One region of the Microbacterium sp. ZXX196 genome, then DNA from elsewhere that is predicted to be linked to it. Evidence: predicted binding sites of a transcription regulator. Region 1 holds the regulator's gene; the other holds the start of a gene.
The links. Region 1 encodes LexA, which represses DNA repair genes until DNA is damaged. Its sites were predicted from a motif close to TCGAACANNTGTTCGA; they were not measured.
Positions count from the first base shown of each region.

Region 1 (8,076 bases):
CCCAGACACGTGCGTGGGGCGACTCGAGCGCCAGGGAGAGCGCGACCGGACCCCAGCCGCACCCGAGGTCGAGGAAGTCGCCGCCCGCGGGCGCGGCCGGCGCGTTCTGGAGCAGGACCTCGGTGCCCTTGTCGACGCGCTCCGGGCTGAAGACGCCGCGCGCCGTCGTGACCTCGACTTCGCGGCCGGCGAGGGCGACGCGCATCCGGCGGAGTTCGGCCGGGCTCGAGGGTGCTGCACTGAAGTAGTGTTCCCCCATAGGGGGCGACTCTACCGGAGCCGGGGGCGCTCACGGAATGGGCATTCCCGCCGCGCGCGCCGCCCGGCGCGGTAGACTGGAGGGCTACATCAGCCCCCTGTGAAAGGCACTCATTGGTCGATTCCACCCACACGAACGACGCTCTGGCCGAGGACGACGCCGTCGATCGGATCCTGGCGCGCGAAGAGGCGCGCCACACCTCGCGCATCTTCGGATCCGCCGAGGCGATCCAGGACCAGGCGACGGCATCGGGCGGCGACGACGGCGAGCAGTGGGACCTGCAGGCCCGGCACGCGTTGCGCCGCGTGCCCGGGCTCTCCACGGAGCTCGAGGACGTTACCGAGGTCGAGTACCGCCAGGTGCGGATGGAGAACGTCGTCCTCGCGGGCGTCTACTCGGCCGGATCCCTCCAGGACGCCGAGAACTCCATGCGCGAGCTCGCCGCCCTGGCGGAGACGGCGGGATCCGTCGTCCTCGATGGCGTGCTGCAGCGCCGGCCGCATCCCGACCCCGCGACCTACATCGGGCGCGGCAAGGCCGATGAGCTCAAGGGCATCGTCGAGAGCGTCGGCGCCGACACGGTCATCGCCGACACCGAGCTCGCCCCCAGCCAGCGCCGCGCGCTGGAGGACGTCATCAAGGTCAAGGTGATCGACCGCACCGCCGTGATCCTCGACATCTTCGCGCAGCACGCCAAGACCCGCGAGGGCAAGGCGCAGGTCGAGCTCGCGCAGCTCGAGTACCTCCTGCCGCGCCTGCGCGGCTGGGGAGACTCGATGAGCCGCCAGGCCGGTGGCCAGGTCGGCGCGGGCGGCGCGGGCATGGGCTCGCGCGGACCGGGCGAGACGAAGATCGAGCTGGATCGCCGACGGATCCGCAACCGCATGGCGATCCTGCGCCGCCAGATCCGCGGGTTCGCCCCCGCGCGCGAGGCGAAGCGCCAGGAGCGCACGCGCAACACGATCCCGTCGGTTGCGATCGCGGGCTACACGAACGCGGGCAAGTCGAGCCTGCTGAACCGCCTCACGCACGCGGGCGTGCTCGTCGAGAACGCCCTGTTCGCGACGCTGGACGCGACGGTGCGGCGGACGCAGACCGCGGACGGGCGCGTGTTCACGCTCGCGGACACCGTCGGTTTCGTGCGCAACCTCCCGCACCAGCTCGTCGAGGCCTTCCGCTCGACGCTCGAGGAGGTCGGGCAGGCCGACGTCGTCGTGCACGTCGTCGACGGGAGCCACCCGGATCCGGGCGGGCAGCTCGCGACGGTGCGCGACGTGCTCGCCGACGTGGGCGCGCGCGACGTCCGCGAGATCGTCGTGTTCAACAAGATGGATCTCGTGGGTGAGGACGAGCGCCTCGTGCTGCGGGGGCTGGCCCCGGACGCCGTGTTCGTGTCGTCGCGCACGGGCGAGGGCATCGACGAGCTCCGGCGGGTCGTTGAGGACGCGCTCCCCGTTCCGGACGTCGAGGTGACGGCCCTCGTGCCCTACAGCCGGGGCGACCTCCTCTCGGCGATCCACGAGACGGGGCAGTTCCTGGAGCAGAGCCACGAGGCCGAGGGCACGCGCGTGCGCGCGCGGGTGTCGGAGCGCCTCGCGCACGACCTCGCGCCGTATACCGCGTAGCCGCGCGTTTGCACGGGGGCGGTACGCTATGCCCTCGTTCGGCCCGACCCGCGGGGCGCGTCCTCCCGGAGACCTCATGACGAACGCGCGCCCCGACGGATCGACACCTCGTCTCCTGGCGTGAGCGCCGGTTTCGATCGGGCGGCCGCGGCCCCCGATCCGCGCACGCTCGTGGACATCCTCGAGGCGACGGCGCGGCCCGCGGCGAACGCCGCCCGGCGCGCGGGCGGCCGCGGCCTCCCAGCGCGCGAGCTGCCCCTCGCGCGCGGCGTTCTCGCGCGTCCCGTCGGCCGGGCCCCACGCGACGCGCACGGGCCCGACCCACGCCTCGCCCATGGCGCTCAGGCGCCGTCGAGCGCGAGCGCCGGGACGCCGCTCGGCGCGAAGCCCAGCGCGCTCCCGAGGAAGGCGAGCTCGGCCGCGAAGCAGCGCTCGATCGTCTCGGCGCGGCGGAAGCCGTGGCCCTCGCCCTCGAAGAGGAGGTAAGCGTGGGGGACGCCGTTGGCGCGCACGGCGTCGCGGAGCGCCTCGGACTGCGACGGCGGCACGACGGGATCCTCGGATCCCTGCAGGATGAGCAGCGGCGTGCGGAGCGCCTCGGGCCGCGAGAGCGGCGACCGCGCGATGTAGTCCGCTTCGGCCTCCGGCCACGGCCCGACGAGGCTATCGAGGTAGCGGGCCTCGAAGTCGTGGGTCTCGGCGAGCAGCATCCTGAGGTCCGCGACGCCGTACCGGCTGATGCCCGCGGAGAACACGTCGGTGTCGGCCAGGGCGCACAGGACCGTCCAGCCGCCCGCGGATCCGCCCTTGATCGCGAGGCGGGCCGGGTCGGCGAGGCCCCGTTCGACGAGGCCCTCGGCGGCGGCGCGCACGTCGGCGACGTCGGCGATGCCCCAGGCGCCCGCGAGGCGCTCGCGGTAGGCGCGACCGTATCCCGTGCTCCCGCCGTAGTTGACGTCGAGCACGCCGATACCGCGGCTGGTGAAGAAGGCGATCGCGGGCGAGACATCCCCCGTCACATGGCCGGTCGGCCCGCCGTGGACGAGGACGAGCGCCGGGGGGAGCTCGCCGCGCGGCGCGCGGAAGCCCGGGTGATGCGGGGCGTAGTAAAACGTGTGTACGGGCCCGTTCGGTCCCGCGAACGTCATGGGGCGGGCGACCGCGGCGAGGGCGTCATCGGCGAGCTCGCCCCCGCGGACCGCCTCGAGCGACTTCGCGTCGATGTCGAGCTGCCAGAGGCCGCCCGGCACGCGCTCGCCCGCGCCCGTGAGCAGGACCCGGCCGCCGCGGGCGTCGTGGACGAGCACGTCGCCCGTCAGCGGGGTCTCGAGCTCGGTCACCTCGCCCGTCGCCCGGTCGATGACGGCGAGCTGGGAGCGGCCGTTCGTCATCACCGCGAGGATCCGGTCGTTCGGCAGGGGAGCGAACCAGCGCGCTCCGAGCTGCCAGAGCGCCCCGCCCGTGTCTCCGTCGGCCGGGAAGATCGGTTCCGGATCCGCGGCGCGGCCGTCGGCGGAGACGTGGCAGGAGAACAGGTTCCAGCGCGCGGGTCGGGTGCCGTCCGCGAGCGGCACGGCGAGCGGCGGATCCTGCAGGAACACCAGCTCGTCGTCGCCCGTCCACTCCGGTTGCAGGGCCGAGACGCGGGGGTGGCCCGCGCTCGCGCGCCCGCCCGCCGCGACGGTCCACGCGGCCACGGTGCCGTCGGCACCGATCGCGCCGATCCGGAGCTCGGCCGCGTCCCACGGCATGTCGGGGTGGTCCCAGGCGATCCACGCGAGGCGTCCCGCGCGGGGCGCTGGGAAGGCGACGAAATCGCTGCCGGCCACGACGCTCGTGACCTCGCCGCCGTCGAGCGGGATGCGAACGATGCCGCGCGCCGGCGTCTCGTGCGCGCGGGCGTGGATCTCGCGCACGCCCCACAGGTCACCGTCCGCGAAGACGAGGTCGCCGAAGCACGCGCGCGGATCGTCCGGCGTCACGGGCATGGGCGCCGTGTCAGGCGAGGCGACGTAGACGCGCTGGTCGGACTGCTCGACGAACGCGAACCGGTCGCCGTCGAGGGGCGTCCACGCGCCGCCACCGTACTCGTGCACGCGCGAGCGCGCGCTCCACGGCGCCGCGAGGGCCGGTGCCTCGGCCCCCGCACGAAACACGGCCGTGCGCCCGCGCTCCGCGGGGACGGATTCGGCCCACCAGATCTCGTCGCCCACGTACCGCGCGCGGCCGAGCCGCAGGGACCCGGTCGGCATGTCGGCGGGTCGAATCGGTGACGGCCAGGATCCGTAGGGTCGCTCCTCGATGTGGGCCATGCCCCCACGCTATGGCACGCGGAGCGGCCGGGTGCTCAGACCGCGCGCATCACGGCGACGACGCGCCCGAGGACGACGGCCTCGTCGCCCAGGATGGGCTCGAAGGCGGAGTTGCGGGGCAGAAGCCACACGTGGCCGTCGCGCTGGCGGAAGGTCTTGACGGTCGCCTCGCCGTCGAGCATGGCCGCGACGATCTCGCCATTCTCGGCCGTGTGCTGCGCGCGCACGACGACCCAGTCGCCGTCGCAAATGGCCGCGTCGATCATGGATTCGCCCGAGACCTTGAGCATGAACAGCTCGCCGCTGCCCACGAGCTGCCGGGGCAGCGGGAAGACCTCCTCGACCTGCTGCTCGGCCGTGATCGGGATCCCCGCGGCGATCTGGCCGACGAGCGGGACCATCGCGGCATCGCCGACGGGCGGGGCCACGTCGACGGGGTTCTCCGTCGCCGTGCCGGGTAGGTCGATGAGCACCTCCATCGCGCGGGTCTTCCCCGGGTCGCGGCGCAGGTATCCGCTGAGCTCGAGCTGCCCGAGCTGATGCGTCACGCTCGAGAGCGACTTGAGACCGACGGCGTCCCCGATCTCGCGCATCGTCGGGGGGTAGCCGTTCGACTGGATCGAGCGCTGGATGACCTCGAGGATCGCGAGCTGCTTCTCGCTCAGGTTCTTGCGTCGGCGGACCCTCGTCACGCTCTGGGGCTTGTCGTCGGCGCTCATCCGCGGCTCCTCGGTGGAATGTCGGTGGTCCCTGGTGGGGTGATCCGTGTCACGACAGACGCTACCCGGACGGGGGCGATCTTCGGCATCTTTGTTCGAGTGTGTCGCGCGATTCGCGCGGGGCGAATCGAAAAAGAGGCTTGACGCGTTCGAACATTCGAAGATAGATTCGGTACGAACCTACGAGAGAAGGTCAGCTCATGAGCACGGTCATCCTCACCGCACCCGCCGCAATCCCCGGCCGCCAGAGGGCCGCGCGCACGCGCCTGCGGATCACGCGCCGGGGGCGTCGCGTCCTCGCCGCCGTGGCCGCGGCGCCCGTGGTGGTGGCCGTGGCCGCAGCCGTCCTCGGCGGCGGCGCCGCGCTCGGCTCGGGCGTCGCCGGGGCGCCGGCCGGCACGTTCGAGACCGTCACGGTGATGTCGGGCGACTCGCTCTGGTCGATCGCGGAGCGCGTCGCGCCGAGCGCGGATCCGCGCGACGTGGTGGACGAGATTGCCTCGCTCAACGGCCTCGCGGGCGCCGAGCTCGAGATGGGCCAACGCCTCGCGCTGCCCGCGGCCTACTCCACGGCCGACTAAGCGCGGTCGGGTCGTAGCATGGGCGGGTGACCGCGACACTCGACGACCTGCCCCTCCGCCCCGACCTGCGGGGCCAGAAGCCCTACGGAGCGCCCCAGGCGCCGCTGCCGGTGGCGCTGAACGTCAACGAGAACACGCACCCGATCCCGCCCGAAGTGGCCGACGACATCGCCGACGCCGTCGCGAAGAGCATCTCGGGGCTGAACCGCTATCCCGACCGCGAGTTCACCGAGCTGCGCGAGGCGTTCGCCCGCTATCTCGGCCACGGGCTGAACCCGGATCAGATCTGGGCGGCGAACGGGTCGAACGAGGTCCTGCAGCACCTCCTGCAGGCCTTCGCTGGCCCGGGCCGGCGGGCGTTCGGCTTCGCGCCGACCTACTCGATGTACTCGCTGCTGGTGCGCGGGGTCGGCTCCGAGTGGGTCTCGGGCGAGCGGGGCCCGCGCTTCGAGATCACCCCCGAGAGCGCGGCGCGCCAGGTGGCCGAGGCAGATCCGGACGTCGTGTTCCTCTGTGCGCCGAACAACCCCACGGGCACCCCCCTGAGCCTCGACGTGATCGAGGCGGTGTACGAGGCGGCCCGCGGCATCGTCATCGTCGACGAGGCGTACTTCGAGTTCGCCCCCGCCTCTGCCGACTCTGCCCTGACCCTCCTGCCCGGACGCGAGCGCCTCGTCGTGTCTCGCACGATGAGCAAGGCCTTCGCGTTCGCCGGCGCGCGGGTGGGGTACCTCGCGGCGGACCCGGCGGTGATCGACGCGCTGCGGCTGGTTCGCCTGCCGTACCACTTGAGCGCGCTGACGCAGGCCGCGGCCACCGCGGCGCTCGCGCACAGCGACGCGTTGCTCCGCATGGTCGACGACATCGTCGAGCAGCGCGACCGCATCTCGGCGACGCTCGACGCCCTGGGGTACGACCCGTACCCCAGCTGGAGCAACTTCGTCCTCTTCGGGGGCGTGACCGATCCGCAGGACACGTGGCGCCGGCTCTACGATCGCGGCGTGCTCGTGCGCGACATCGGGATCCCCGGGCACCTGCGGGTGTCCGCCGGCACGGCGGAGGAGACGACCGCGTTCCTCGACGCGCTCGCCGCGATCCGCGACGAATAGACTGGGCGGCATGACGAACGCCCGCACCGCGCGCCGCACCCGCACGACCAGCGAGTCGTCGATCGAGCTGGAGCTCGACCTCGACGGCACCGGTCAGAGCAGCATCGACACGTCGGTGCCGTTCTTCGACCACATGCTGACCGCGTTCGCGAAGCACTCGCTCACCGACCTGCGCGTGACCTCGACGGGCGACACCCACATCGACGTGCACCACACGGTGGAGGACACGGCGATCGTGCTGGGTCAGGCGATCCGCGAGGCCCTCGGCGACAAGGCGGGGATCTCCCGCTACGGGGACGCGCTGGTCCCGCTCGACGAGGCGCTCGCGCAGGCGGTCGTCGACATCTCCGGCCGCCCGTTCCTCGTGCACACGGGCGAGCCCGCTGGCTTCGAGATGCACCTGATCGGCGGCCACTTCACGGGGTCGATGGTGCGCCACACCTTCGAGGCGCTCGCGTTCCACGCCGGCCTCACGATGCACGTGCGGGTGCTCGGCGGGCGCGACCCGCACCACATCGCCGAGGCCGAGTACAAGGCCCTCGCGCGCGCTTTCCGCCAGGCCAAGGCGCTCGACCCTCTCGTCGACGGAATCCCGTCGACGAAGGGCGCGCTGTGACGGCGCCGACGGTCGCCGTCCTCGACTACGGGTCCGGCAACGTCCACTCCGCGGTGAAGGCCCTGGAGGCGGCCGGCGCCAAGGTGCGGCTCACGCGGGAACGCCAGGAGGTGCTCGAGGCCGACGGCCTCCTCGTCCCCGGCGTCGGCGCGTTCGGCGCGGTCATGGACCAGCTCACCGCGATTCGCGGAGACGAGCTGATCGAGCGCCGGCTCGCGGGCGGGCGACCCGTGCTCGGCATCTGCGTGGGCATGCAGGTCATGTTTGAGCGCGGCATCGAGCGCGGGAGCGACGTGCCGGGGCTCGGCGAGTGGCCAGGCGACGTCACGCGGCTCGACGCCCCGGTGGTTCCGCACATGGGCTGGAGTACCGTCCGTCCGGGCGAGGGGTCGCGGCTGTTCGCCGGCGTCGAGGACGAGCGCTTCTATTTCGTCCACTCGTACGCGGCGCAGGCCTGGAGCCTCGAGGTGTCGCCTCCCTTCCCGCAGCCCGCGGTGACGTGGTCGACGCACGGGGTCCCCTTCCTCGCCGCGGTCGAGAACGGGCCGCTCGCGGCGACCCAGTTCCACCCCGAAAAGTCGGGGGAGGCAGGGATCCGACTGCTGCGAAACTGGGTGGGTCTGCTCGCGGAATGACGCGGATCCGCCGGGCGCGCGGCTCTCGATTGGAGAGAACGCGCCGCGGGGTCTAACGTTGTCGCTTGTGCGTCACGCGGGAGGGTCCCGCGGCCATCGAGGAGAGATGAACGATTTCGCGTCCACACCAGGACTGATCCTTCTGCCCGCCGTCGACGTTGCGGGCGGTCGCGCCGTTCGCCTCACGCAGGGCGAGGCCGGCTCCGAGACGAGCTACGGC
Region 1 covers NZ_WMEE01000002.1:241,866-249,941, forward strand. The annotation lists gene GJQ66_RS02770 (class I SAM-dependent methyltransferase) at 1-259, opposite strand, end outside; gene hflX (GTPase HflX) at 373-1,884, shown strand; gene GJQ66_RS02780 (prolyl oligopeptidase family serine peptidase) at 2,226-4,196, opposite strand; gene lexA (transcriptional repressor LexA) at 4,232-4,915, opposite strand; gene GJQ66_RS02790 (LysM peptidoglycan-binding domain-containing protein) at 5,116-5,496, shown strand; gene GJQ66_RS02795 (histidinol-phosphate transaminase) at 5,523-6,605, shown strand; gene hisB (imidazoleglycerol-phosphate dehydratase HisB) at 6,616-7,221, shown strand; gene hisH (imidazole glycerol phosphate synthase subunit HisH) at 7,218-7,856, shown strand; gene priA (bifunctional 1-(5-phosphoribosyl)-5-((5-phosphoribosylamino)methylideneamino)imidazole-4-carboxamide isomerase/phosphoribosylanthranilate isomerase PriA) at 7,963-8,076, shown strand, end outside.

Region 2 (8,076 bases), on a different contig from region 1:
CTCACGTACGAGGCGGACACGTAGCGCGGCGCCGCGGCGGGCGCCAGGGCCGCGGCGGCCGGGTGCAGGTTGAGGCTCGCGGCGGCCTCCTCCGGCAGCGACTCGAGCCGGTACGCGTCGCCGAGCTCCGTCACCCGCACGCCGAGGAAACGGTGCGCGGGAAGGAAGGACTCCTCCTGCAGCACGAACGACGCCCGCGTCGCGCCCGGGATGTCGATGTGCTCCCCGGCCTCGTCCACGTAGTACCACTGGTACCCCCAGACGGGCTCGCGGGATCCGTCCGGGTCGACGACCGGGGGAATGTCCCACTCCCCCGGGCAGGCGACGACGACCGTGCCGACGGCCGCGGCCGGCGCCTCCGGGGTCCCGGCGGTGCACTGCTCGGCGGAGGCCGCGAGCTGCGGCTGCACGTCGTTCGTCGCCTTCGCGCCCGCGAAGCACGACTTCTTCGTCTTCGTCACGGTCGGCGCGACCACCTGCGTCGCCTCGCCGCCGAGACTCGCGGGGTACGTCGAGGAGACGTGCGAGATGAATCCGTCGTCCGTGCCGCGGATCCCGAACCGCCAGTCGCCCTCGAGCGTGTAGACCGTGCCCGTCCACGCGTACATGAAGTAGCCGTAGCCGGGTACGGAGATCTCGTCCTCGACCTCCTGCGTCACCGAGCCGCTCTCGGTGGTCGCGGTGGATCCGCCCCACTCGTAGCTCACGGATCCGCCCACCTCCCACACGTCCTTCACGCCACCCTTGGCGCTGGCGGAGACCGAGGTCTTGTGCGTGTCCGTGATCGTCCGCGAGTGGCTGGTCGTGCTGGAGCTGCTCACCGTGTGCGTCGTCTCCGCGGCGCCCTCGTTGTGCCAGGTGGGGGATCCGCTCGTCGTCGAGGATCCGCACCCCAGCAGGCGCTCCGACTGCACGCCGCTCGCCATCACGGCGGAATCGCTCGGCGAGAGCCACGCGGTGCTTCCGGGCAGGCGCACGAGGCACGTGGCCCCGTTGCCGTTCGCGCAGTCGTACGCGCCCTGCTCGAAGGAGCGGTCGACGAGCCACGACCAGTGCTGCCACACGCCGGTGGAGTCGCGCGCGTCGTTGTACACGCCGAACGACTGCGCCTCGGGGTGGATCCACTCGGTCACCGCGTCGGGCACGCCCGTCGTGTTGGGGCGCAGGTAGTGGTCCTTGCCGCACTCGATGAAGCCGCGCGCGGGCTTGTTCGCGGCCCGCGGATCCCACGCCTCCATGTTCCCGTAGCCCTCGAGCCCGTTCACGCGGCTAAAGAAGCACTTCCCGCTCGTCACGCTGATGATCCGGAACTGGTGTGCGGCCGGGTCACTCGTGCCCACCGGCTCGTCGGCGAGCGGCGCGATCATGAACTGCTGGCGCGTGTTAACCGCCGAGCAGGTCTGGCCGATCTGGTCGCGGATCCGGTCGCCCCACGACCCGGCGTTGTTATACGTCCACTGCTCCGTGAGGCACTGGCCGTTGCCGAGCACGATCTGCACGTACCGGCTCGCGTCCCCCGGGTTCATCACGCGCATCGAGGCCGTCGGGTGGCGGTCGGCCTGCGTCGGGTCGTCCGTCATCTCCTTCGACTTGATCTCCATCTGCTGGGCGGGGACGACTGTCGCGGCGGCGGCAGCGTCGGCTTCCGCTGTTGTTGCTGCTGTTGTTGCGGCGGCGGGTGGGGCGGCCGCGAGGGCGCCGAGCGCGACGGCGAGGGTCAGGCACGCGGCCGCGGCGAGCCGCAGCGCGTGTGGGAGCGGCGCGCGGGCCGCGGGTCGGCGAGCTGTCATCGGATCCGTTCCTCCGTTCGGCGGTCGAGGGGCCGCGTGCCCGCTCGAGTTATCCGGATAAGTTCTATCAGATAATGGGGAGGGGGCATAGGGGTGGGGTGGGTCGTGGATGGCAACGCGGCGCATTCCGGGGTCCGCTCGCGGTGCATGCCGGCGCATGGATAACGGAATGACATCGATCGCCGCGCCGCGCGGGTACCCGGTGAGGGTTTAAGTACTCGGGTACGGCAAAATATTGGGCCGTACATACGTTTTACACAGGGAGCACATCGTGACCACCACCCCGCCCGAACCCCAGCAGCCGGCCATGCCGACGCACCCGGCCGCCCCGGCGCCCGCGCCGCAGGCCCCGAAGCGCGCGCGAAACGTGCTCGGCCTGATCGCGCTCATTGCCGCGGCGCTCGGATTCATCTTCGCGTGCATCCCGGGCGCGGTCATCGTCGGATGGATCCTGCTCCCCATCAGCTTCATCCTCGGGATCGTCGCCGTGTTCCTGCGCGGCAAGTCGAAGTGGGAGGCGATCACCGCCATCTGCCTGTCGATCGTGGGCACGATCGTCGGCGTCATCGTCTTCGTTGTCGCGATGGCGAACATCGTCAGCGACTCGTTCGACGAGTCGTTCAGCGAGGGCGACACCGTGGTGACGGATCCGTCGACGGACGGATCCGAGTCGGAGTCTTCGGAGTCTGAGGACGCGGAGTCGACGCCGGCCGAGGGCTCACGCGAGAACCCGCTCCCGTTCGACGCGACGTTCGAGAACGACAGCTGGGCGTTCGAGTTCACAAGCTTCACGCCAGACGCGAACCAGATTGTTGTCGACGGCAACCCGTACAACGACGCGCCAGGCGAGGGCGAGATCTACGTCATGGCCGAGGCGAAGGCGACCTACCTCGGCGACGACGAGGGGTCGACGTTCGAAGTCAACATCGACTACGTCACGGCCGATGGCAACGTCGTCTCGACGTGGGACAACATCGTCGCCGGCGTCGAGCCGGAGTTCGGCTCGGAGTCGATGTACAACGGGGCCAGCGACGAGGGCAAGCTCGTCTTCCTCGTCCCGGATTCGGTCGACGGTCTCCTCCGCGTCGAGGCCGGCATGTTCGCGGACGCCGTGTTCTTCGAGCTGCCGTGACGCGCACCCCACGCCGTGCCGCCGGGCCCGCTCTGCGGAGGGGGCCCGGCGGCGTTGGGGTGTCGGGCTCTGGCGGCAGGCAGCACACCGGTGGCTCGTTGGGTTCGGGTGGCTCGTCGGGCTCCGCGCTCGCACCGTCGAGTGTCTTCGGCGGCGCACCGCGCTCCGAGCCCCGTAGGTCGATGGGCCCCGGCGGCGGGAGTGCCGCCGGCGGGTGGACACATGGGGCGCTGGCCGTGTTCCTCGCCGTCGGGGTATTCGCGCTGGCGGGGTGCACGGGCGGGGGCGATGCTGCCTCGGAGGCCGGCGCGACGACGAACCCCGAGTCGACGGCGGGGCCGAGTTCGGCCGCGTCGGGTGCCGCGGGGACGGCCTCTGCAGAACCAGCCGACCCCGGCAGCGCGGATCCGTCGGAAGCAGCCCCTGCGGATCCGTCGGGCTCGGGGTCCGCGTCCGCGGCGCTCGCGGATGGCGCGGCCGCCTCCATGTGCGCGATCGACGCGAGGCTGTGCGAGCCTGAGAGCTCCGTGCTCGTCGCCGATCTCGTCGCGATGGGCTGCGACCAAATGCGCCAGGCTGCTGCGGGCGAGTCGGATCCGTCGACCGCCATCGGATACGTATACGGCTATCTCACGTCGAATGACCTCGCGTTCGCCGCTGCGGAACCCGTGATGACCTACGCGATCGCGACGGCGTGCCCCGAGTACGTGGCGTTCCTCCCCGAGGGGTCGGACGGCGGGGAGTAGGCGGGGGTCGGTGCGCGGGCGGGGCGGGTGCGCGGTGCCTGCACGAACCGTGCGCGCTGCCAGCCCCACATCCTTCGGGCGCCTCGTCCCTGCGCCACTTACCCGCGACGCTTCCGCGCGCCTCCTTCGCGCGCTCCTGATTCGCGCACTTCCTTCGTCCGCCTCGTTTGCGCACCTCGCTCGCGCGGCTCCTCCGGCGACGCCGCGCGGCTCCGCGACACCGATGCGGGCGATCCCAATCCGACGCGCGACACCCCGCGGCGGCGCAACCTCGTCCACAGCCCGCAATCCAAAAAGTTCTCCCCATCGGGCGTTCTCCCTCTCCGAATGTCGTACCTCTGTTCTAATCTGGAGGCACGAATCGAGAGGAGGTGGGGAAGAAATGAGCGAACTTCTGGCATCGGTCGCAACGCGCGACGAGATCGAGCAAGCGGAGCGCATCGTCTCGCGCCTCGCTGTCCTTTCAGAGCGGGAGGCGCGGATCCGCGGGGCCCGGGCGGCCCTCATGGCTGAGGCGTTCGCCATCACGCGCTCGCAGACCGAGCGCCTCGCGGGCGCGACGATGAAGGAGCGGCAGATGCCGCTCCGGTCGATGGCGGCCGACATCGCGGCTCACACGCGCGCGACCGACCGCGCGGTGCAGAACGAGCTCGGGGCCGCGCACTTCCTCGTCACGTCCTTTCCCGAGACGCACAAGGCGCTGGCGGCCGGCGAGATTCACGCGGAGCACGCGGAGACGATCGCGTCGGCCGGGGTGCGCCTCACCGATCCGGAGGAGCGCGCCGCGTTCGAGGGCGACACCCTCGGCGTTGCCCGCCAGACCACCGCGCACGCCACGCGCACCTACGCCCGCCAGGCCGCCGAGCGCCTCGCGCCGCTGACCCCGCCGCAGCAACGGGCCCACGCGTCCGAGGGCCGGCGCGTGTTCGTGGACGACTACGACCAGGGCGCATCGATGCTCGGCATCATCGGGCCGTCGGCGGAGATCCACGGGGTGTTCGACCGCATCACCCGCCAGGCCCGGGTCCTCCGCGACGATGCCGCCCGCGCCGCGCGCGAGGCCAAGGGCGCGCGGGAGCGCCGGGCCGCACAGGCGACGTCGGGCACCGCGGACAGCGATGCCCCGACGGCTTCTCCTGGCGGGCCGCCTCCCGCCCCGATCTCCGACGAGCGCACGCTCGCCCAGACCCGCGCCGACCTCGCGCTCGACATGCTGCTCAGCGGCACGCCCGGCCTCGACCACGCGACCGACACGGCCCCGGGCGGTCTCGGCGCGATCCGCGCGCACGTGCAGGTCACGATCCCCGTCACGACGATCACGGGCGCGACCTCCACAAGCGCTGACCTCGATGGGGCCTGCCTCGTGGATCCGGATTCGGCCCGCCGCCTCGCCGGCGGCGCGACGGGGTGGGACCGGCTCCTGACGGATCCCGTCACCGGCACCGTGGTCGCCACCGACCGCTACACGCCGACGGCGGCGCAGCAGCGCTACCTGCGGGCCCGAGATCAGCACTGCCGGTTTCCCGGGTGCCGCCAGCCCGCGAGGCGCTGCGACATCGACCATACGATCGACCACGCCCGCGGCGGCCCCACGAGCCTGACGAACCTCGCCTGCCTCTGTAAGCGGCATCACACGCTCAAGCACGCCACCGAATGGCACGTGTCCCAGGGCCCGGGCGGCCACCTCACCTGGACCTCGCCGACGGGCGCCTCCATCGCGGATCCCCCACCCCGCCGCGTCGCCTTCGTCCCCGACGGCGGCGATGGCGATAGCGATAGCGCGACCGGCCACCGCCACCCCAATCGCGACGGCGACGGCGACGGCGAGCCGCCACCATCCGGCTAGGCGAGGCGATCCGTCGAACGACGCCGGAAGCAGTGACGCGGCACGGTAGCCCCGCCCCGACGACGACGGTCGCCCCGCCGGCCGCCGCCATCCGCACGGCGTCGACGACGACGTGCGGAGCAATGGCGACTGAGACGGCGCCGCTGGACGCCACGGCGGCGCGGGTGTCGCCCGCGAACCGCGCGGGGTCGATGGGCACGGGGCCTGTACGCCGCGCGGTAATGACGACCACGATGGGGATCTCCACCGCGACAAAGGCAGCAGCAGCGAATTTCCTGATAGCGGCGAGGCCCTGTCGGGGTTCCGGCCGCACACCCATCCACCGGGCGACGCGCGAGTGGTGAGAAGCGAGGGAGCGGCGCAGCGCCGTCACGCCCCGCCGGCGCCTCGCCCCACCGTGAACCTCACGTACCCCGCGCTATGTCCGCGGCGCGGATCACGCCTCTGACGCTCTTGCACGAGGCGGATCCACCGGCCACTGAGAGAGCGGTGCGGCCCGTTCCGTACACTGATCGCGTGAACTCGATGCCAGCCGCGGGGGCGCGCACGCTGCGCCGCCTCGTGGCGTGCGCGGGCCTCGTGTTCGCCGTGGCGTTCGGGCTCGTCGCCATGCACGCCCTCGACGCCCCCGGCCACGCGCTCGATGCGGCGGGCACGACCACCTTCGCCGCACAGGGCCACGCGACAGGCGCGGCGGGCGCGGCACACGCCAGTGGCAGGACCGCCCTCGCGGCGTACATTCTCGCGGCAGGCGTGGAAGACACCGCGGGCGCGGCCGCCCTCACGGCGCACAGCCAGGCGGAGGAAACAGAGGGCACGGCCACCCTCACCGCACACAGCCACGCGGACGACGCGGGGGGCGCGGCGGGTGCCGAAGGCACGGCCACCCTCACCGCACACAGCCACACGGCCGACGCGGCGGGCGCGGAAGGCACGGCCACGTGCGCGGAGTGCGCGCCGGAGCACCACGCGCGGGCCGCAACGGCCTGCGTGCTCGGGCTTACGGCGGTCCTGTTCCTGGTGCCGGGGCCCCGGCAGCTGGCCGCCCGCGCCGCTCCCGGCCTGGCCCTCCTCGCCCGCGGCGCGCGGCGCGTGCGCACGCGCCGGCGCGTGGCGCTCACCCTCATCGACCTCTGCATCCGGCGGACCTGAGTCGGCGCCGGCCCCGCCACACCCGTACCGCGGATCCCCGCGGCGTGGCGCCGCCGCCCGACCCGATTTCCCGGGGCGACGCCCTCTCGCGCGCCCCGGCACACACGCACACGCAGAGGATCGACATGACTACTTTCCGCGCGGCCACCGCCGCCACCGCCCTCGCCATCACGACCGCCCTCGCCCTCGCCGGCTGCTCGGCGGGCGGATCCTCCGGGTCCCCCGACGCGCACGGCGGCGGCCACGGCGGATCCGCCCTCCCCGACGACGTCTCCAACGCCGACGTCATGTTCGTCGCCATGATGATTCCCCACCACGAGCAGGCCATCGAGATGAGCGACATGCTCCTCGCGAAGGAGGACGTCCCGTCCGACGTCGCCGCCCTGGCCGAGGACATTACCGCCGCCCAGGGCCCCGAGATCGATCAGCTCGAGGCCTGGCTCGACGAGTGGGGCGTGGGCTCCATGGGCGGCATGGGCGATATGGAGGGCATGGGCGACATGGGATCCATGGACGGCATGATGTCCGAGGACGACATGGCCGAGCTCGAGGCCGCGACCGGCGCCGAAGCGACGCCCCTGTTCCTTGAGCAGATGATCGAACACCACGAAGGCGCGATCGACATGGCCGAGGCCGAGATCGCCGACGGTTCGCACGAGGGCGCCATCGCCCTCGCGCACGACATCATCGACGCCCAGACCGAGGAGATCGCGCTCATGCGCGAGATGCTCGCCGACGCGAACGCGTCCTGACCCCGCGCCGTGTGGGCTGGGACTTAGACGCGCGCGAGCTCGTCCCCGGCCCACACGGCCACGGTCTCGCTGCCGGGCGCGCCCACGACGTCGAGCGCCACCGGGCCCGCGACGTCACCCGTCGCGGACAGGGCCGCGCACCCCACCGACGCGGCGAGGCCGTCCGGGCCGGCCGCCGAGACGGCGAGGCCCGCGCACGATGCGTCGCCGTGCGCGGCGTAGACCGTGCCGTCGACGACGTCGACCGCCACGACGTCCGCGAGGCCGTCGAGCGGGGCCCACGCGCCGTCTCGGAAGACCTGGGCGGATCCGTCGCACACGACCGCCACGACCCCGTCGTCCGCGCGCAGCCCGAACGGCTCCGCGCACGGCGCCTCGACGTCCACGCCCGCCGCGACGACGCCGGTGCGGCCCGGCGCCACGAAGGACGCGGACTCGAACAGCTCGGCCTCGTCGCCCCAGAACTGGCCCTGGCTGAAGGTGCGGATCGCGCGCGTCTCGCACGGATCCGCCTCCGACTCCTCGTCGAGCAGCGACGCGACGATGTCCGCCTGCTCCTCCGCGAACGGATCCAGTCCCATGAGCTGCGTCACCCCGCGGTAGGTGGGCGTGACGTCGGTCCAGGTGCCGCCGCCGTCCGTCGAGCGCTCGAGCAGCG
Region 2 covers NZ_WMEE01000003.1:24,198-32,273, forward strand. The annotation lists gene GJQ66_RS03445 (putative Ig domain-containing protein) at 1-1,790, opposite strand, end outside; gene GJQ66_RS03450 (DUF308 domain-containing protein) at 2,062-2,922, shown strand; gene GJQ66_RS03455 (hypothetical protein) at 3,159-3,668, shown strand; gene GJQ66_RS03460 (HNH endonuclease signature motif containing protein) at 4,051-5,514, shown strand; gene GJQ66_RS03465 (hypothetical protein) at 6,031-6,666, shown strand; gene GJQ66_RS03470 (DUF305 domain-containing protein) at 6,792-7,418, shown strand; gene GJQ66_RS03475 (hypothetical protein) at 7,442-8,076, opposite strand, start outside.
Region 2: the regulator LexA is predicted to act here: its motif matches at 3,999-4,014, upstream of GJQ66_RS03460 (HNH endonuclease signature motif containing protein).